One region of the Mizugakiibacter sp. genome, then DNA from elsewhere that is predicted to be linked to it. Evidence: predicted binding sites of a transcription regulator. Region 1 holds the regulator's gene; each other region holds the start of a gene.

Evidence for each region. The regulator HrcA, encoded in region 1, represses chaperone genes, less so after heat shock. The targets are predictions, from matches to a motif close to TTNGCACTCNNNNNNNNNGAGTGCNAA.
Region 2: the regulator HrcA is predicted to act here: its motif matches at 5,435-5,461, upstream of groES (co-chaperone GroES).
Region 3: the regulator HrcA is predicted to act here: its motif matches at 4,005-4,031, upstream of rpoH (RNA polymerase sigma factor RpoH).

Annotation. Positions count from the first base shown of each region.
Region 1 is NZ_JBDKSX010000128.1:379-7,003, reverse strand. Features, by position in the region: partial or broken gene dapB (4-hydroxy-tetrahydrodipicolinate reductase) at 1-36, opposite strand, end outside; gene dnaJ (molecular chaperone DnaJ) at 302-1,429, opposite strand; gene dnaK (molecular chaperone DnaK) at 1,560-3,476, opposite strand; gene grpE (nucleotide exchange factor GrpE) at 3,552-4,097, opposite strand; gene hrcA (heat-inducible transcriptional repressor HrcA) at 4,181-5,239, opposite strand; partial or broken gene recN (DNA repair protein RecN) at 5,412-6,625, shown strand, end outside.
Region 2 is NZ_JBDKSX010000028.1:1,931-9,067, reverse strand. Features, by position in the region: gene accC (acetyl-CoA carboxylase biotin carboxylase subunit) at 1-834, opposite strand, end outside; gene accB (acetyl-CoA carboxylase biotin carboxyl carrier protein) at 997-1,473, opposite strand; gene aroQ (type II 3-dehydroquinate dehydratase) at 1,547-1,996, opposite strand; gene ABFC67_RS02930 (TlpA disulfide reductase family protein) at 2,099-2,644, opposite strand; gene dsbD (protein-disulfide reductase DsbD) at 2,648-4,894, opposite strand; gene cutA (divalent-cation tolerance protein CutA) at 4,946-5,266, opposite strand; gene groES (co-chaperone GroES) at 5,505-5,795, shown strand; gene groL (chaperonin GroEL) at 5,864-7,137, shown strand, end outside.
Region 3 is NZ_JBDKSX010000047.1:1,664-8,800, forward strand. Features, by position in the region: gene ABFC67_RS05555 (DUF3667 domain-containing protein) at 1-380, shown strand, start outside; gene ABFC67_RS05560 (primosomal protein N') at 802-2,976, shown strand; gene rpoH (RNA polymerase sigma factor RpoH) at 3,121-3,978, opposite strand; gene ung (uracil-DNA glycosylase) at 4,089-4,814, opposite strand; gene ABFC67_RS05575 (response regulator) at 4,811-5,650, opposite strand; gene ftsX (permease-like cell division protein FtsX) at 5,730-6,719, opposite strand; gene ftsE (cell division ATP-binding protein FtsE) at 6,716-7,137, opposite strand, start outside.

The DNA.
Region 1 (6,625 bases):
GGCGCCGTTGACGGCGATGCGGACGGGTAGCGTCATGACGCGAGAACTCCTGTGCGGAAACGCCGAGCGTAGCGCGAGCGGCCGCGCTTGCCGAGGGGGCCGGGTCCGGAAGCGCGGGACGTGAGCGCGGCGCGGAGACCCCCCCGGCGAGCGACGGGAAACGCCAGGCGCCGACAAGCCGCCATTCCCGCATGGACGAAAACGCACCGCCCTTGCCCGCGGGCGCTCGGCATCGCGAGCCGGATTCCGGCTCGCGCGGGAACGACATCATGCGATGCCGCCCCGGCTTCCGGTTTCCGGCCTACGCCGTCATCCGCGCCCAGAACTGCCTGACGCCGTCCAGCCACGAGCTGGCGCGCGGCGTATGCGCCGCGCACTCCTCGGCATCGGCGAACGTCGCCTCGAATTGCTCCAGCAGCTCGCGCTGCTTGCGGGTGAGGCGCACCGGCGTCTCCACCGCCACGCGGCACAGCAGGTCGCCGGTGCGGCCGCTGCGCACCGAGCGCACGCCCTTGCCGCGCAGGCGGAACATCTGGCCGGTCTGCGTCTCGGGCGGCACGGTGATCTTGGTTTCGCCGTCCAGCGTCGGCACGCAGAGTTCGGCACCCAGCGCCGCCTGGGCGAAGCGGATCGGCACCTCGCAGTAGAGATCGTCGCCTTCGCGCTGGAAGATCGCGTGCGGGCGTACGCGCACCTCGACGTACAGGTCGCCGGGTGCCGCGCCCGCGGGACCGGCCTCGCCCTGGCCGTTCAGGCGGATGCGGTCGCCGGTGTCGACGCCGGCGGGGATGCGCACCGACAGCGTGCGCTCGTCGTGCAGGCGGCCCTCGCCTTCGCATTCGCGGCACGGCGTCTCGATCACGCGGCCGGCGCCGCCGCAGTGCGGACAGGTCTGCTGCACGGAGAAGATGCCGTTCTGCATGCGCACGCGGCCATGGCCGCGGCAGGTCGGACAGGCCGCGGTCTTGCCGTCGGCCGAGCCGGTGCCGTTGCAGTGGTGGCAGCCGACCAGCGTCGGCACCTCGATCTGCTTCTCGATGCCGGCGACCGCCTCTTCGAGGTCGAGGTCCAGCACGTAGCGCAGGTCGGCGCCGCGCGCGGCGCGGCGACGGCCGCCGCCGCCCATGCCGAAGATGTCGGAGAAGATGTCGCCGAAAATGTCGCCGACGTCGCCGAAGCCGGCCGCGCCATTGCCGGCGCCGTGCTCGAACGCGGCGTGGCCGTGGCGGTCGTACAGGGTGCGCTTCTGCGCGTCGGCCAGGATCTCGTAGGCCTGCTTGACCTCGACGAACTTTTCCTTGGCCTGCGGATCGTCCGGATTGCGGTCCGGATGGAACTTCATGGTCAGGCGACGATACGCCTTCTTCAGTTCGTCCTCGGTGGCGGAACGCTCGACGCCCAGGACTTCGTAGTAGCAGCGCTTGGTCATGGAAGATGGGAGTCGGAGGTTGGAAATGGGGGGTGGGTACGGCGCGAGGATCGTGGCTCGGGAAGATCGGGCCAACCGGCCAAATCGCCAAGCCTACTCCCTAACTTCCCACTCCCCCCTCCATTCCTGATTACTTCTTGTCGTCCTTGACTTCGGTGAACTCGGCGTCGACCACGTCGTCGGCCTTGGACGGGCCGGCGCCGGCTTCCGCCTCCGCGCCACCCTGGAAGCCGGCCGACGCCGCCGCGAACAGCGACTGCGCGACCTGCTCCAGATTGGCGGTCTTGGCTTCGATGGCCGCCTTGTCGTCGCCCTTCATCACCTTTTCGAGATCGGCCAGCGCTTCCTCGACGCGACCGATCTGGTCGGCCGGCACCTTGCCGCCGTGCTCCTTCAGCGCGCTGCGCGCGGCGTGCACGGTGGCGTCGGCCTTGTTGCGCGCGCCGATCAGCTCGTGGAACTTGAGATCCTCCTCGCGATGCGCCTCGGCATCGCGGATCATCCGCTCCTTCTCTTCCTCGGTCAGGCCGGAACCGGCCTTGATCTCGACCTTCTGCTCCTTGCCGGTCTTCTTGTCCTTGGCGGAAACGTGCAGGATGCCGTTGGCGTCGATGTCGAAGCTGACCTCGACCTGCGGCATGCCGCGCGGCGCCGGGTCGATGCCGGCCAGGTCGAACTTGGCCAGCGACTTGTTGAAGCGCGCCTGTTCGCGCTCGCCCTGCAGCACGTGCACGGTGACCGCGGTCTGGTTGTCGTCGGCGGTGGAGAACACCTGCGAGGCGCGCGTCGGGATCGTCGTGTTCTTCTCGATGATCTTCGTGAACACGCCGCCCAGCCTCTCGATGCCCAGCGACAGCGGGGTGACGTCGAGCAGCAGCACGTCCTTGACGTCGCCGGCCAGCACCGCGCCCTGCACCGCCGCGCCGATGGCGACGGCCTCGTCGGGGTTGACGTCCTTGCGCGGCTCCTTGCCGAAGAAGTCCTTGACCGCTTCCTGCACCTTCGGCATGCGCGTCATGCCGCCGACCAGGATCACCTCGTCGACGTCGGAAACGCGCAGGCCGGCGTCGTTCAACGCGATGCGGCACGGCTCGATGGTCTTCTTCACCAGATCCTCGACCAGCGCCTCCAGCTTGGCGCGGGTCAGCTTGATGTTGAGATGCTTCGGGCCGGAGGCGTCGGCGGTGACGTACGGCAGGTTCACCTCGGTCTGGTGCGCGCTGGACAGCTCGATCTTGGCGCGCTCGGCCGCGTCCTTGAGGCGCTGCAGCGCCAGCGGGTCGTTCTTCAGGTCGACGCCCTGGTCCTTCTTGAATTCCTCGACCAGGTAGTCGATCACGCGCTTGTCGAAGTCCTCGCCGCCGAGGAAGGTGTCGCCGTTGGTGGCCAGCACCTCGAACTGCTTCTCGCCGTCGACTTCGGCGATCTCGATGATCGACACGTCGAAGGTGCCGCCGCCGAGGTCGTACACGGCGATCTTGCGGTCGGCGCCCTTCTTGTCGAGGCCGTAGGCCAGCGCGGCCGCGGTCGGCTCGTTGATGATGCGCTTGACCTCGAGGCCGGCGATGCGGCCGGCGTCCTTGGTCGCCTGGCGCTGCGAGTCGTTGAAGTAGGCCGGCACCGTGATCACCGCCTCGGTGACCGCCTCGCCGAGATAGTCCTCGGCGGTCTTCTTCATCTTCATCAGCACCTTCGCGGAAATCTCCGGCGGCGCCATCTTCTTGCCGTCGGCGGTCGCCACCCAGGCGTCGCCGTTGTCGTGGGCGAAGATCTTGTACGGCACCAGATCGAGGTCCTTCCTGACCTCGGCGTCGGTGAACTTGCGGCCGACCAGGCGCTTCACCGCGTAGAAGGTGTTCTTCGGATTGGTCACCGCCTGGCGCTTGGCCGGCGCGCCCACCAGCACCTCGCCGTCCTTGCTGAACGCGACGATCGAAGGCGTGGTGCGATCACCCTCCGAGTTCTCGATGACGCGCGCCGACGAACCTTCCATGATCGCCACGCACGAGTTCGTGGTGCCGAGGTCGATACCGATGATCTTGCCCATGTGGATCGCTCCGAAATTCCGATGCGGCCCCCGCGGCCGCGATGATCTGCAAACTGGGGCCCGCGGGCCCTTATCTCAAGCGCCTTCCGGCGCCTTCGCCACGGCGACCAGCGCCGGCCGCAGCAAGCGGTCGTTCAGCACGTAGCCCTTCTGGAACACCGCGACGACGGTGCCCGGCGCGAGCCCGCTGCCTTCCACCGTGTTCATCGCCTGGTGCAGCTCCGGGTCGAACGCCTGGCCGACCGGGTCGACCGCCTTCAGGCCGTTGCCCTCGGCCACCTTGACCAACGCCTTCAGGGTCAGCTCCATGCCCTCGTGCAGCGCGGCGGCGTCGGCGCCCTGCGCGGCGAGGCCGCGTTCGAGGCTGTCGCACACCGGCAGCAGCTCGGCGAGCAGCTTCTCGTTGGCGAAGCGGCGCGCCTGCTCGAGATCGCGCTGCAGGCGGCGGCGCTGGTTCTCGATCTCGGCGCGCTCGCGCAGCACGGTGTCGCGCATCTCGGCGAGCCTGGCCTCGTACTCGCCGAGCTTCTGCATCAGCGCGTCGGTGTCGGCCAGCACCTGATCGCCCGCGGCGGATGCGCGGTCGGCGTCGGGCGGCATGGTCGGCTTGTTCTCTTCCATCGTCACTCCCTGCGGTCAAAACGACGCCCGCGGCCCCTGCCGCAGCATCGCGATTCTTGCGGAAAAACCCGCCTCCGCGGCGGTTATTGGGTCGGCACGACGCGATTCAAGGCGTCGGTCAGCAGCCGCGCGGTGGCCTGCACCACCGGGATCACGCGATCGTATGCCATCCGCGTCGGCCCGATCACCCCCAGCGCGCCGAGCACGCGGCCGCCGGCACCGTAGGACGCGGTCACCACGGTGCAGCCGTCCAGCGCGGCGAACCCGGATTCCTCGCCGATGAACAGCCGCACGCCGGGCGCGCGCGCGCAGTTCTCCAGCAGCGCCAGCAGGTCGCGCTTGCGCTGGAACGCCTCGAACAGCTCGCGCAGCCGATCGAGGTCGGACAGTTCCTGATAGCCCATCAGGTTGGTCTGGCCGCTGACCAGCACGTCGCCCTCGGCGGTCGGCGCGAACGCGCCGGCGGCCACTTCCAGCGCCGCGCTGAGCAGCCGGTTCAGCTCGCTGCCGGCCGCGCGCAGCTCGCCCAGCAGGCGCGCGCGGATCTCGTCGATGCGCAGGCCGGCGTACTGGGCGTTGAGGTAGTTGGCGGCCTGCTCCAGTTCGCCCGGCGCCAACCGGCGCTGCAACTGCAGCACGCGGTTCTGCACCTGGCCATCGGCGAACACCAGGATTACCAGGATGCGCTGGGCGTCCAACGCGACGAAATCGATGTGCCGCAGCGGGAAATCGTCGCCGCGCGGCACCGTCACCACGCCGGCGAAGTGGGTCACCGCGGAAAGCAGCGCGGACACGCCGCCGAGCAGGTCGCGGGTATTGTCGGACTCGCGCGAGAACTCGCGTTCGAGACGCTCCATCTCGTCGCGGCCCAATGGCTTGAGCTCGATCAGGCTGTCCACGAACACGCGCAGCCCCTGCGCGGTCGGCACGCGCCCGGCGGAGGTGTGCGGCGAGGCGATCAGGCCGAGCTCCTCGAGATCGGCCATCACGTTGCGGATGGTGGCCGGGCTGACGTCCAGGCCGGAGGAGCGCGCCAGGGTGCGCGAGCCGACCGGCTGACCCTCCACGAGGTACTGGGCGATCAGGGTGCGCAGCAACTGGCGTGCGCGCGGGTCGAGGGAGTGGCCGGACAGCAGAGTCATGGTTCCTGCGGCTGCGTGAGCCGACGCGACGCTAACAAGCGCCCGCCATGCGGTCAATAAGGCCTGGGCGGGTCGATTCCAAGTCCGGCCAGGGTCCGCAGGGCTGCATGCAGGCGCCGCCGGCAACGCTAGAATGGCGCGCGCCCGCAAGGTGGGCACCCGCAGGGACTTCATGCTCGCGCTGCTCTACGTCAAGAACTTCGCGGTGGTCGAAGAGGCCGAAATCGCCCTCGGCCCCGGTCTGACCGTGGTCACCGGCGAGACCGGCGCCGGCAAGTCGCTGCTGGTCGATGCGCTGCTGCTGCTGTCCGGCGCGCGCGCCGACGCCGGCATGGTGCGCGCCGGCTGCGAGCGCGCCGAGCTGGCGGCCGAATTCGACCTCGCCGCCCTGCCCGCCGCGCGCGCCTGGCTCGAGCGCGAGGAGCTCGACGACGACGGCGCCTGCCGGCTGCGCCGCGTGATCCGCAGCGAGGGCAGCTCGCGCGCCTGGATCAACGGCCGCCCGGTCAGCCTGGCGCAGCTCGCCGGACTGGCCGAACTGCTGGTCGAGATCCACGGCCAGCACGAGCATCAGGCGCTGTTGGCGCGCGCGCACCAGCTCGAACTGCTGGACGCGTTCGGCGCGCTCGGCGCGACCGCCGCCGAGGCGCGCGCGCAGGCGCTGCGCTGGCGCGAACTGGGCGCGCGCATGCACAAGCTGAACGGCGGCGAGGACCGCGACGCGCGCCTCGCCCTGCTGCGCCACGAGCTCGCCGAGCTGGACCGCTGGGCGCTGCCGCCGGCCGAACTGGCCGAACTGGAAGCCGCGCACCGGCGCCTCGCCAACGCCGGGCGCCTGGTCGAAGGCAGCGCCGGCGTGAGCGAGATGGTCGACGGCGACGGCGAATTCGCGATGCGCCGCCTGCTCGGCCGCGCGCGCGGCGAGCTGGAACGCCTCGCCGAGCTCGACGAACGGCTGCTGCCGGTGATCGAAGCGCTGGACGCCGCCGGCGTCCAGCTCGGCGAGGCCGGCGCGGCGCTGGCGCGCTACGCGCAGGATCTCGAACTCGACCCCGATCGTTACGCCGAGGTCGAGGCCCATCTCACCCGCCTGCACGATCTCGCCCGTCGCCACCGCGTCGGCATGCCCGAGCTGCACGCCAGGGCGGCGGCGCTGCGCGCCGAACTGGAGACGCTGGAAGGTTCCGGCGCGGCGCTGGAGCAGCTCCAGGCCGAGCGCGCACGCTGCGAACAGGCCTATGCGGCGGCGGCGGCGGCGCTGTCCAAGGGGCGCAGCAGCGCCGCGGAGCGGCTTGGCAAAGCGGTCAGCGCGCTGATGTCGGAACTCGGCATGGCCGGCGGTCGCTTCGAGGTCGCGCTGGAGTCCGCCGAAGGCGCCGCGCCCGA
Region 2 (7,137 bases), on a different contig from region 1:
CAGGAACTCGAACGTGCCGGCGCCGCGGTAGCCGATGCGCAGGCAGGCCTCGACGCAGACCTTGCCGATCGCGGCGCGCTGCTCGGGCGTGATGCCGGGCGCCGGCGCCTCCTCGACCACCTTCTGGTGGCGACGCTGCATCGAGCAGTCGCGCTCGCCGAGGTGGATCGCGTTGCCCTGGCCGTCGGCGAGCACCTGGATCTCGACGTGGCGCGGGTGCTCGAGGAATTTCTCCATGTACACCTGGTCGTTGCCGAACGCGGCCTTGGCTTCCTGGCGCGTCATCACCACCGCGTTGGCGACGTGCGCCTCGGTGTGCACCACGCGCATGCCGCGGCCGCCGCCGCCGCCGGCGGCCTTGATGATCACCGGGTAGCCGATGCGGCGCGCGATCTTCACGCACTCGGCGGGGTCGTCCGGCAGCGGGCCGTCGGAGCCGGGCACGCAGGGCACGCCGGCCGCCTTCATCGCCTTGATCGCCTCGACCTTGTCGCCCATCAGGCGGATCACCTCGGCGGTCGGGCCGATGAAGATGAAGCCGGACTTCTCCACCTGCTCGGCGAAGTCGGCGCGCTCGGACAGGAAGCCGTAGCCCGGATGGATCGCCTGCGCGTCGGTGACTTCGGCGGCGGCGATGATGCGCGGGATGTTGAGGTAGCTCTCCGCGGCCGGCGCCGGCCCGATGCACACGGCCTCGTCGGCCATGGCGACGTGCTTGAGGTTGCGGTCGACGGTGGAATGCACGGCGACGGTGCGGATGCCGAGCGTGTGGCAGGCGCGCAGCACGCGCAGCGCGATTTCGCCGCGGTTGGCGATGACGACTTTATCGAGCATGGGAATTCCGGGACTCGGGACTCGGGACTCGGGACTCGTCGGGCATCGGCCGCCGGGGCCGGGTGCGCCACGGTGCGATCAGGCGGCCGCTCGCGAGAGCGTGGCGCCGGCACCGGACGTCAGCCCGAGTCCCGAGTCCCGAGTCCCGAGTCCCGCGCATCATCAGCCGATCACGAACAGCGGCTCGTCGAACTCGACCGGCTGGCCGTTTTCGGCGAGCACCGCCACCACGGTGCCGTCGACGTCGGCTTCGATCTGGTTGAACATCTTCATCGCCTCGATGATGCCGAGCGTCTCGCCGGCCTTGACCTGCTGGCCGACCTTGACGAACGGCAGGCCGCCGGGGGTGGCGGCGGCGTAGAAGGTGCCGACCATCGGCGCGCGCACCACGTGGCCTTCGGGGATCTGCCTGCCGGCGGCGGCCGGTGCGGCGGACGACGCATCGTCGCGCGCGGCGGCCGGGGCCGGCGCGGCGGCGACCTGCGCCGGCGGCAGCATCGGCGCGGGCGCGGCCATCGCGGCGGCTCCCTTCGGCACCCGCGACAGGCGCACCACTTCCTCGCCTTCCTTGATTTCCAGCTCGGCGAGGTTGGATTCCTCGAGCAGGTCGATCAGCTTCTTGATCTTGCGCAGGTCCATGAGCGAGTGCCTTCTTCGGATTCGATTCCGCTTTCCGCGGGCGGAAAAGGGCGGGTTGGGATGCGGTGCGGGCTCAGCCGGGCGCGGCGCCGAGCCGCGCCAGCGCGGCCTCCAGCGCCAGCCGGTAGCTGTCGGCGCCGAAGCCGGCGATCACGCCGACCGCGAGGTCGGAGAAATACGAGTGGCGACGGAACGGCTCGCGCGCGTGCACGTTGCTCAGGTGCACCTCGATGAACGGGATCGCCACCGCCGCCAGCGCGTCGCGCAGCGCGATGCTGGTGTGGGTGTAGGCGGCGGGGTTGATCAGGATGAACGCGGTGCCGTCGTCGCGTGCCGCCTGCACGCGCTCGATCAGCGCGTGCTCGGCGTTCGACTGGAACGCGCTGAGCGCGTGGCCGGCGCGTTCGGCGCGGCGGGCGAGGTCGGCGTCGATCTCGGCCAGGGACGCGCGGCCGTACACCTCCGGCTCGCGCGTGCCGAGCAGGTTCAGGTTCGGTCCGTGCAGGACGAGGATCTTGGCCAAGCGCAGCCCCCGGGCCGCCCCGATCGGACGGCTAAGGGGCGAAGTCTGCGCGAGCCGGCCGATCTTGTCCAGATCGGCGTAGTTCGGCGATGTTTGACGCGATTACAGCGACGCCTGGATCCACTCGGCCAGCTCGGCGCTGTCGAAGCCGCCCAGCTTGGACTTGAGGATACGGCCGTCGCGGCCGATCAGCACGCTGTACGGCAGCGCGCCACGGGTGTCGCCGAACAGCATCGAGGGTTCCGGCACGTGGCCCAGCCCGACCAGGATCGGGTAGCGCACCGGCACTTCGCGCAGGTAGTCGCTCACCGCGCCCGGCGCATCCAGCGCGATGCCGACCACCTGCAGGCCGTGGCCGCCGAACCGCTGCTGGGCAGCGTCCAGCGCGGGCATCTCCTCGCGGCAGGGGCCGCACCAGGTCGCCCAGAAGTTCAGCAGGACCAGCTTGCCGTCCCAGGCGGACAGGCGGTGCAGGTTGCCGTCGGCGTCGGGCAGGGCGAGGTCGGCGCGCAGGTCGCCGGGCGCCAGCACGGTCACGCCGGGCGGCGCCGGCGGCTGGCGGGTCTGCCACCAGCGCCCGGCCAGCATGCCGGCGACGCCGGCCGCCAGCGCGAAGACGAGGATCCAGAGGCTGCCGCGGTCGCGCATCGCTCAGGCCCCCGCCGCGTCATGCGCGCGCGCGACGAACCGCGCGGCGTTCTCGTAGCCGATCAGGCGCAGCGCGCGGCGCTCCTGCCCGTCCTTGCCGAAGAACAGCGTCGCCGGCGGGCCGAACAGGCCGTAGCGCCTGAGCAGCGCCTGGTCGGCGGCGTCGTTGGCGGTGACGTCGGCCTTCAGCAGCACGTAGCCGGACAGCGCCTGGTGCACCTCCGGCCGGGTGTAGACGAACCTCTCCATTTCCTTGCAGCTCACGCACCAGTCCGCATAGAAGTCGAGCATCACCGGCTGGCCTTGCGCGGCGGCTTCGGCCAGCGCGCGGTCGAGGCCGTCCACGCCCTTGACCGTGCGGAACGCCAGCCCGGCTTCCTGCTGCGCGCCGCCGGCGATGCCGCGCAACGGCTGCAGCAGGTCGCGGCCGCCGGCGGCGGCGCCGACCAGCTCGGCCGCGCCGGCGATCAGCAGCAGCAGGCCGAGCGCCTTCCACAGCTTCTTCCAGCCGGAGGCGCCCTCGGGCAGGCGCTCCAGCGCGCCGAGGTAGACCGCGCAGGCGGTGAGCAGCGCGCCCGTCATCAGCATGATCCAGAGCGGATCGAGGATGCGCGCCAGCATCCAGATGGCGAGGCCGAGGAAGGCCACGCCGAACGCCGCCTTGACCGTCTCCATCCACGCGCCGCTGCGCGGCAGCAGGCGGCCGGCCGCGGTGCCGAACGCAAGCAGCGGCGCGCCCATGCCGAGGCTGAGCAGGAACAGCGCCAGCCCGCCGAACAGCGGGTCGCGGGTCTGGCCGATGTACAGCACGGCGGCGGCCAGCGGCGGCGCGACGCAGGGGCCGACGATCAGCGCCGACAGCACGCCCATCACGGCGACGCCGGCCAGCGAGCCGCCGCGCTGGCGGTTGCTGGCCGCCGCCAGCTTCGCCTGCCACGACGCCGGCAACTGCAGCTCGTAGAAGCCGAACATGCTGAGCGCCAGCAGCACGAACAGCGCGGCGAAGCTCCACAGGATCCACGGCTGCTGGAACGTCGCCTGCAGGTTGGCGCCGGCCAGGCCGGCGATCACGCCGGCGGCGGTGAACACCACGCTGGAGGCCAGCACGTACACCAGCGACAGCGCGAACGCGCGCGCGGTGGAAAGCTGCGCGCCGGCGCCGGCGATCAGCCCGGACAGGATCGGGACCATCGGCAACACGCAGGGCGTGAACGCCAGCAGCAGGCCGAAGCCGAAGAAGCTGAGCAGGGCGAGCCAGCGGCCGTGCCGCTGCAGCGCGCCGGCGAGCTGCTGCTCCTCGGACTGGCCGCCGGCCGACGCGGCGCCGGCATCGGCCGGTGCCGCGGATGCGGTCGCGGTCGCCGGCAGCTGCAGCGTCGCCGTGCGCGTCATCGGCGGATAACAGATGCCGCCATCCTGGCAGCCCTGGAAGCGCGCTTCCAGGACCAGGCGGCGCGCGGCGCCGGCGGTGCGCGTCAGCGGCACCGGCAGGTCGACCTCGTCGAAGTACACCGCGACCGTGCCGAACTGCGGGTCGGCGTGCATCGTCGCCGCCGGCCACTGCGGCGCGCCGGGCGCGACGTCGCCGGCATCGACCAGGCGCAGCGTGGTCCTGTCGCGATAGAGGTAATAGCCCTTGGGCATGCGCCAGCGCAGCAGCAGCTGGTCGGGCGCGGCGGCGATGGCGTCGAAGACGAACGCCCGCTCGGGCGGCAGCGGCAGGTCGGCGCGGCCCGCGCGCGACGCGGCGCCGCCCAGCTTGCCCAGCGCGTCGGCGAGGCCGCCGGCCGGCGCGGGGACGGCCGCGGGCAGCGCCAGGCTGAGCTTCTGCGTGTACGGCGGGTAGCAGATCTTGGGATCGACCTCGTGGCAGCCCTGGAACTGCACCGCCAGTTCCAGCGTTGCCGGCGCGGCGGCATCCGTCGTGTACGGCAGCGTGGCGTCGATGCGGTCGTGGTAGACCTCGACGTCGCCGAGGAATTCGTCGTGCTTCTTCAGGCCGTCGGGCAGCGCGAGCTCGCCCAGCGCGACGCCCGGCGTCGCGGTCTTCGCATGGATGCGGCCGCGGTAGAGGTAGTAGTGCTCGGCGATCTTCCAGTGCAGATGCACGCGGCCCGGCGCCTCGACCGACGCGGTCAGGCGGAAGGCGTCGGTGACCGCGAGCAGGCCGTCGTCCTGCGCGAACGCGGGCGCGGCGAGCGCGATGCACAGCAGGGCGAGGGCCGCACGGCCCAGGCGGGCGAAGGTCATGGCAACTCCATCCATCGGTACCGCAGCGGGACCGGACCGGCGGCGCCGCGCTTACGGCGCCGCGCTCTCCCGCGCCAGCCAGGCGAGGTAGGGCGCGTGGCCCGCGGTCACGTCCAGCGCGATCACCTCGGGCAGCTCATACGGGTGCAGCTCGAGGATGCGCGCGGTCAGCGCCTCCAGCCGCGCCCGCTGCGTCTTGATCACCAGCAGCTCCTCGGCGTCGTCGCGCACCTCGCCCCGCCAGCGGTACACCGAACGCAGGCCGGGCACGCGGTTGACGCAGGCGGCCAGCCGTTCGTCCACCAGGCGGCGCGCGATGTGCTCGGCGCTGGCGGCGTCGGGGCAGGTGCAGAAGACGACCAGGGCGCTCATCGGCCCGCGAGCCTAGCACAGCGCGCGCGCCGCGCCCGCGCGACCCGGAATGCGCCGGCCCGGCCCCGCCACGCGCGCGCCGGCCCGGGTTCCCTTGAAAGCCGCGGTGCGGTCCCCACCTGTCCCGCGGGGCGGTGGCGCTTGTCAAGCGCCGCGCCCCGGCTACAATTAGCACTCGTGTCCCGTGAGTGCCAACAACGGGAACCCCCTTTCTCAACAGCTACTTGGTGGAGTCATTATGAAACTGCGTCCGCTGCACGATCGCGTGATCATCAAGCGCATGGAAGAGGAGCGCATGTCCGCGGGAGGCATCGTGATTCCCGACAGCGCAACCGAGAAGCCGGTCCGCGGTGAAGTCGTCGCCGCCGGCGACGGCAAGATCCTCGAGGACGGCAAGGTGCGTCCGATCGCCGTGAAGAAGGGTGACAAGGTGCTGTTCGGCAAGTACTCCGGCACCGAGGTCAAGGTCGACGGCGAAGAGCTCCTCGTGATGCGCGAGGAAGACATCATGGCGGTGATCGAGGGCTGAGCGCCCGCCGCTGCGCCACGCGCGGCGATCACTCCCACACCCACGATTTCGTTTCGAGGATACGTTCCATGGCAGCCAAAGAAGTCCGTTTCTCCGAAGACGCCCGCGTCCGCATGGTCAAGGGCGTGAACATCCTGGCCAACGCGGTCAAGGTCACGCTGGGCCCGAAGGGCCGCAACGTCGTGCTCGAGAAGAGCTTCGGCGCGCCGACGATCACCAAGGACGGCGTGTCCGTCGCCAAGGAGATCGAGCTGGCCGACAAGTTCGAGAACATGGGCGCGCAGATGGTCAAGGAAGTCGCCTCCAAGACCTCCGACAACGCCGGTGACGGCACCACCACCGCCACCGTGCTGGCGCAGGCGTTCATCCGCGAGGGCATGAAGGCGGTCGCCGCCGGCATGAACCCGATGGACCTCAAGCGCGGCATCGACAAGGCCGTGACCGCGGCGATCGACGAGCTGAAGAAGCTCAGCAAGCCGTCGTCCGATTCCAAGTCGATCGCCCAGGTCGGCACCATCTCCGCCAACGGCGACGAGGTGATCGGCAAGCTGATCGCGCAGGCGATGGACAAGGTCGGCAAGGAAGGCGTGATCACCGTCGAGGACGGCTCGGGCCTGGAGAACGAGCTCGACGTCGTCGAGGGCATGCAGTTCGACCGCGGCTACCTGTCGCCGTACTTCATCAACAACCAGCAGTCGATGCAGGCCGAGCTGGAAGACCCGTACATCCTGCTGCACGACAAGAAGATCTCCAACGTGCGCGAGCTGCTGCCGGTGCTCGAGGCCGTGGCCAAGGCCGGCAAGCCGCTGCTGATCGTGGCGGAAGAGGTCGAGGGCGAGGCGCTGGCGACGCTGGTGGTCAACACCATCCGCGGCATCGTCAAGGTGTGCGCGGTGAAGGCGCCGGGCTTCGGCGACCGCCGCAAGGCGATGCTGGAGGACATGGCGATCCTGACCGGCGGCCAGGTGATCTCCGAGGAAGTCGGCCTGCAGCTCGAGAAGGCGACGGTGAAGGATCTCGGCCGCGCCAAGAAGGTGATCGTCTCCAAGGAAAACAGCACCCTCATCGACGGCGCCGGCGAGACCAAGGCGATCGAGGCGCGCATCAAGCAGATCAAGGCGCAGATCGAGGAGACCAGCTCCGACTACGACCGCGAGAAGCTGCAGGAGCGCGTGGCCAAGCTGGCCGGCGGCGTGGCGGTGATCAAGGTCGGCGCCGCGACCGAGGTCGAGATGAAGGAGAAGAAGGCGCGCGTCGAGGACGCCCTGCACGCCACCCGTGCGGCGGTCGAGGAAGGCGTGGTGCCGGGCGGCGGCGTCGCCCTGATCCGTGCGCTGACCGC
Region 3 (7,137 bases), on a different contig from region 1:
CGCTGTTCGTGGTGATGCCGCTGTTCGCGGTGATGCTGAAGCTGTTCTACCTGTTCAAGCGCCGGCTCTACATGGAGCACCTGGTCGTGGCCCTGCACAGCCACGCGTTCATCTTCCTCACCATGCTGCTGCTGGTCCTGTTCGGCCTGCTCGGCGGCTGGGCGCACGCGCACGCGGCCTGGCTGATGACGCCGCTGCGCTGGGTCTCGGTCGCGGCCTGGATCTGGCTGTTCCTGTACCTGCTGCTGATGCAGAAGCGGGTCTACGGCCAGGGCTGGTTCATGACCGTGCTGAAGTACGGCGTGATCGGCCTGTGCTACACGGTGCTGATCAGCTTCGGCCTGGCCGCCGCATTCATCGTCAGCCTGGCGACGACCTGATCGCCGCCGCGCCGCCGCAGGCCTCGGGCGCGCACGGCGCGGCGGGCGCGCGCCGCTCCGGCCCGCTTCCCGGATGGGCGTTGTGCACAGCATCAAAACCGCCGGGTGTCGGCGCCGCCGGCCCGCCCGGCCGGCCGGAACCTGCGCCGGGCCTACGACGTATCCAATTGATTTCTCATTGATATTCGATGTTGGTTAAATCTTCGCCAAGTCGTGCAGACGCACGCCGTGGCGCGGCTTGGCGCGAGCTAATCCGCCGTTCACCCACAGGTTTATCCACAGCTCTTGTGGATAAATGTGATTCATGCACGCTGGCAGCCACTTATCGCGGCTTGCGCGGGGGCTGCGCAGCAGGCGGCGGCGGGCCGGCCGGGGCCGCAACGCGCGGCCCGGCTACACTCGCCGCATCCCGGGAATGACCATGCCCCCCGTCCTGCGCGTTGCCCTGCCGGTGCCCCTGCCGCGGCTGTTCGACTACCTGCCGCCGGCCGGGGCGGATGCGGTCGCGCCGGGCAGCCGGGTGCTGGTGCCGTTCGGACGCGGGCGGCGGGTCGGCATCGTGATCGGGACGGCCGCGGCAAGCGCGCTGCCGCCGGAGCAGCTCAAGCGCGTGATCGGGGCGCTGGATCCCGCACCGCTGCTGGACGCGGAGCTGCTGTCCAGCCTCGGCTGGGCCGCCGACTACTGGCTGGGCGCGCCCGGCGAGGTGTTCCTGCACGCGCTGCCGCAGGCGCTGCGCGAGGCGAAGCCGCTGCCGTCGCTGGGCGCGGAGACGTGGGCGCTGCGGCCGGCCGGCCGCAGCGCGCTGGATGCGCGCAGCCGCCGCGGCGCCGGCCAGGCGCTGCTGTTGGCGCTGGCCGACGGCGTGCAGCGCGCGGACGAACTCGACGCACGGCTGCCCGGCTGGCGCGCGGCGGCGCGACGCCTCGCCGCCGCCGGCCTGGTCGCCCGCGGCGAAGCGGACGCGCCGCCGGCACCCGCGACGTCCGCAGCCCCGCCGCTGAATGCCGACCAGCAGGCCGCCGTGGACGCGATCGCCGCCGCGGCCGGCGCATTCCGGCCGTTCCTGCTCGACGGCGTCACCGGCAGCGGCAAGACCGAGGTCTATCTCGCGCTGATCGAGCGCGCGCTCGCCGCCGGCCGGCAGGCGCTGCTGCTGGTGCCGGAGATCGGCCTGGCGCCGCAGACCGTACGCCGCCTGCGCGAGCGCTTCGGCGAGCGGGTCGACGTGCTGCACTCCAACCTCGCCGAAGGCGAACGCGCGCGCGCCTGGCTGCGCGCGCGGCGCGGCGGCGCGCACGTGCTGCTGGGCACGCGCTCGGCGGTGTTCGCGCCGCTGCCGGATCTCGGCCTGATCGTGGTCGACGAAGAGCACGACACCTCGTACAAGCAGCAGGAAGGCTTCCGCTACCACGCGCGCGACCTCGCGCTGGTGCGCGCGCGCGCGCGCGGCGTGCCGATCGTGCTCGGTTCGGCGACGCCGTCGCTGGAGAGCCTCGCCAACGCCGCCGCCGGACGCTACCGCCACCTGCGCCTGGCCACGCGCGCCGCGGCGGCGCGGCCGCCCGCGCTGCGCGTGCTGGACGTGCGCGGCCGCCGCCTCGACCACGGCCTGTCGCCGGCGCTGCTGGCCGCGCTGGACGACTGCCTCGGCCGCGGCGAGCAGGCGCTGGTGTTCAAGAACCGGCGCGGCTACGCGCCGGTGCTGCTGTGCCACGCCTGCGGCTGGCACGCCGCCTGTCCACGCTGCGACAAGCCGATGACGCTGCACCGCGCGCGCAACGTGCTGGCCTGCCATCACTGCGGCGGCGAGCGCCCGGCACCGGCCGCCTGCCCCGAATGCGGCGGCACCGCGCTGAAGCCGCAGGGCCACGGCACCGAGCGGCTCGAGGAAGCGCTGGCCACGCGCTTTCCGCAGGTGCCGGTGGTGCGCATCGACCGCGACACCACGCGCCGGCGCGACGCGTTCGAGACGCTGCTCGGCGGCCTGCCCGCGGACGGCGCGGCGATCCTGGTCGGCACGCAGATGCTGGCCAAGGGCCACGACCTGCCGAACCTGACCCTGGTCGCGGTGGTCGGCGTCGACGAGGGCCTGTACAGCGTCGACTTCCGCGCCGGCGAGCGCCTCGCCCAGCAGATCGTGCAGGTCGCCGGGCGCGCCGGCCGCGCACGCAAGCCAGGCGCGGTCTGGCTGCAGACGCACCATCCCGACCACCCGCTGCTGGCGACGCTGCTGCGCGACGGCTACGCCGCGCTCGCCTCGGCGATGCTGGACGAGCGCCGCGCCGCGCAACTGCCGCCCTATGCGCACATGGTGCTGCTGCGCGTGCAGGCGGCACGATCCGAACAGACCGATGCCTTCCTCGCCGCGGCCGCGGCCGCGCTGCCGCCCGATGCGGAGCTGCGCATCAGCGGCCCCATGCCCGCGCCGATGGCGCGCCGCGCCGGCCAGTACCGCGCGCAATTGCTGCTGGAAGCGGACACGCGCGCGCCGCTGCGCCGCGCGCTGCCCGCATGGCAGGCGGCGCTGGCCGCGCTGCCGACGGCGCGACGCGTGCGCTGGTCACTGGACGTGGATCCGGTCGATCTCTACTAGGCGCGCGGAGCGCGGGACCGCCACGTGGCGTGCGCGCTGCGCACGAGACGACACCGCGCGTGCGCGAAGCGCACGCTACGGCGAGCCGGAAACGGCGACGGCCCCACGCAGGGGCCGTCGGCAGGGTCATCGATGTCGTCGCGCTCAGGCCACGAACAGCGCGCGCATCTTCTTCATCGCGTTCGCCTCGATCTGGCGGATGCGCTCGGCGGAGACGCCGTACTCGCCGGCCAGATCCTGCAGGGTGGCCTTGTCCTCGGCCAGCCAGCGGCGCTGCACGATGTCGCGCGCGCGCGCATCCAGCTTGCCCAGCGCCTGCTGCAGCGTTTCGATCTGGTTTTCTTCCTGGTCCGCGTCGGCTACCGACTCGTACGGGTCGGCGCCCTGCTCGACCAGGTACGCGACCGGCGCGGGGCGCGCGTCGTCGTCGGCGTCGGCCGGCGCGTCGAAGGCGATGTCGTGGCCGTTGAGGCGCGCCTCCATCTCCAGCACGGTCGCCTCGGGCACGCCGAGTTCCTTCGCCACCGTGCGCACCTCCTCGGCGTTCATCCAGCCGAGGCGCTTCTTCGACTTGCGCAAATTGAAGAACAGCTTGCGCTGCGCCTTGGTGGTGGCGACCTTGACGATGCGCCAGTTGCGCAGGATGAATTCGTGCATCTCGGCGCGGATCCAGTGCACAGCGAACGACACCAGGCGCACGCCCTGCTCGGGATCGAAGCGCTTGACCGCCTTCATCAGGCCGATGTTGCCTTCCTGGATCAGGTCGGCGAGCTGCAGGCCATAACCGTTGTAGCCGCGCGCGACGTGCACCACGAAGCGCAGGTGCGAGAGCACCAGCTGCTTGGCGGCGGCGAGGTCCTCCGCGCCACGGTAGCGCTGCGCGAGCTCCTGCTCTTCCTCGAGGCTCAGCACCGGGATGCGATGCACGGCCGAGATGTAGGCATCGAGGCTGCCGACGACGCTGGGAATCGGCAGATTGCTGGCGACCAGGGCTTGGGACATGCGTGGCACCTCCTGACGACCGAAATTTAGCACTCGAACAGTTGGAGTGCTAATCATCGCGGGCAGTTCCCGCGACGCGGATAACTATACCACACCGTACAGGAAATGCGTCAAGCGGCCACGAGCGCGGCGCGGGGCGGCAGCGACCAGTCGATAGGAGCCTGGCCGTGCTCCTGCAAGTAGCGGTTGGCGCTGGAAAAATGACCGCAGCCCAGGAAGCCGCGGTGGGCCGACAGCGGCGAGGGATGGGGGGCCTTCAGCACCAGGTGGCGACGGCTGTCGATCAGTCGCCCCTTGGCCTGGGCATAGCTGCCCCAGAGCATGAACACCAGCCCCTCGCGCTCGCGGTTGAGGCAGTCGATGGCGGCATCGGTGAAGCCCTCCCAGCCCTTGCCCTGGTGCGAGCCGGCCTGACCGCGCTCGACCGTCAGCACCGCGTTCAGCAGCAGCACGCCCCGATGCGCCCACGGCGTGAGGCAGCCGTGGTCCGGGCGCGGCACGCCGAGGTCGCGCTGGATCTCCTTGAAGATGTTCTCCAGCGACGGCGGCGGCGGCACGCCCGGCGGCACCGAGAAGCACAACCCGTGCGCCTGGCCGGGGCCGTGGTAGGGATCCTGGCCGAGGATCACCACCTTCACCGCCTCGAACGGCGTGGCGTCGAACGCGGCGAAGATCTGCGGACCGGGCGGATAGATCGTCTTGCCGGCGCGTTTCTCGGCGCGCAGGAACTCGCCCAGCGCGCGCATCTCCGGCCGCGCGAACCAGTGACCGAGGCGCGCCTTCCAGGAGGGCTCCAGGCGCAGCCGCGCGTCGGCTTCGTTGCCGACCTCGCTCACGCCGACACCGTCGCGCGCAAGCGCTGCGACACGCGCAGCTGGAACAGCAGCTTGGTGATCAGCAACTGTTCCTCGATCGGCTTCTGCACCAGGTCGTTGGCGCCGGCCTTGAGCAGCGCAGCCTGGTTCCGGGGATTGTCGTCGCCGGTCATCACCAGCACCGGCAGTTGGCCCTTGCCGTAGTGGAAGCGGTGGCGCACGCGGTCGAGCAGGTCGCCGCCGGTCAGCTCGCCCTTCAGGTTGACGTCGGTCAGCACCAGGTCGGCGCCGATGCGCCCCTGCGCCTGCGCGGTTTCCAGCAGCGCCAGCGCGTCCTCGACGCTGACCACGTGCAGCACGGTCAGGCCGTGCTTCTCCAGCATGCGCCGCGTCGCCAGCGCGACCACGCGGCTGTCCTCGACGTACAGGACCTCGCCGTGGGCCTGCCGCTCGGGGCGCACGTAGCCGCGGATGAAATCGGCCAGCGCGCCGAAGCCGAGCGACTTGTCGAAGTAGTCGGTGACGTCGTCGGTCAGCGTGCGGTTGTGCAGGCGCTCCTCGACGTCGCCGGACACCACCACAATCGGGATGTAGGCCTGCGCGGCGTGCTCGCGGATCTCCCGCGCGAGCACCAGCCCGTCCATGTCGGGCAGGCGCAGCGCGGTGGTGAGCAGGTTGACGGCGCCGTCGCCGAGCCGGCGCAGCGCTTCCGCGCCGCTCTCGCAGGCGACGACCTCGACGCCCGGCAACTGCGCCTCCAGCACCTGCTGCAGCAGGCGGCGCGCCACCTTGGAGCCGTCGACCACCATCACCCGCGGCGCTTCGCTGCTGACGTGGCGCGTGATTCCCGTTTCCATTCCGCTCCCCGCGGGGCCCCAGGCGACACCGACCGAGACCCCGCTCCGCCCACCCTACCCCGATGCGTCCGCAACTGCCCTAGCGCGGCAGCGTCGCGCCCAAGTGGCGCGCGCTGGCCAAACGCGCGCCGAGCCAGCCCAGCGCCGCCGCCAGCAGCGGCACCATCAGCAGCACCGGCAGCGCGATGCCGGCGAAGCTGAGCTGCCCGCCATAGCTGCCGGCGAGGCGTGCCACCGGCCCGGCCAGCGCCAGCTCCAGCAGCAGCACCAGCAGCGCCGCGAACGCTCCGCTGCAAAGCCCGTACCAGATCCCCTCGTACAGGTACGGGCGGCGCACGAACGCCGCGCTGGCGCCGACCAGTTGCAGCACCGCGATCTCGTCGGCGCGCGAGCGGATGTCGAGGCGCACGGTATTGCCGACCACCAGCAGCGCCGCCAGCGCGAGCAGCACGGCGAGCAGCTGCACCGCGCGCCGCGCGACGCCGACCAGCGCGCCGAGGCGCTCGCGCCAGGCGCCGTCATCCTGCACCAGGTCGGCCTCGGGAAGCGTGCGCAGCGTCTCGACCAGGGTCGTCACCGCGGCGCGCGCCAGCTCCGGCCGCGGCTCCACCAGCAGCACGTAGGGCAGCGGGTTGTTGCTGCCGAGCGCGTCCAGCGCCGGCGCGAAACCTTCCAGCGCGGCCAGTTCCTGCAGCCCCTGCTGCGGCGTCTTCAGCGCCACCGCGGCGACGTCGACGCGCCCGCGCAGCCGCGCGGCGAGCGCCTGCGCGGCCTGCGCGTCGCGGTCGGCCTTGAGGAACACGCTGATCGCCTGGGTTTCGCCCAGCGCGGCGCCGAGGCGCTGCACGTTGCCGAGCAGCAAGTAGAACGCCAACGGCAGCGCCAGCGCGAAGCCCATCACGGCGACGGTCAGCAGCGTGCCCAGCGGGCGCTCGGCGAGCCGGCGCACGCTGGCCGCGAAGCACCACGCGTGCTGCTCGCGCCAGGCGCGCAGGCGCCCGCGCGAGGCCGGCCGCGCAGCAGGCTCGGCGCGCGCGGCGGCGGCGACGTCCCGGCGGCGCGCGCTCACGCGACCTCCGCGGCGGCAAGATCGGCGATCAGCTTGCCGTGGTCGAGCACGATCACGCGCTTCTTCATGCGCTTGATCAGCATCAGGTCGTGGCTGGCGATCACCACCGTGGTGCCAACCTGCTGGAAATCGGCGAACAGTTGCATGATCTCCACCGACAGCTGCGGATCGAGGTTGCCGGTCGGCTCGTCGGCGATCAGCAGCGCCGGCTTGGCGACGATCGCGCGGGCGATGCCGACGCGCTGCTGTTCGCCGGTGGAGAGCAGCGCCGGCGGCTGCTTTTCGTAGGCGAGCAGTCCGACCTTGTCCAGCGCGGCGCGCACGCGCTTGGCGCGCTCCTCCGGCGGCACGCCGGCGATCACCAGCGGCAGTTCGACATTGGCGAACACGCTGCGGTCGAGCAGCAGGCGATGGTCCT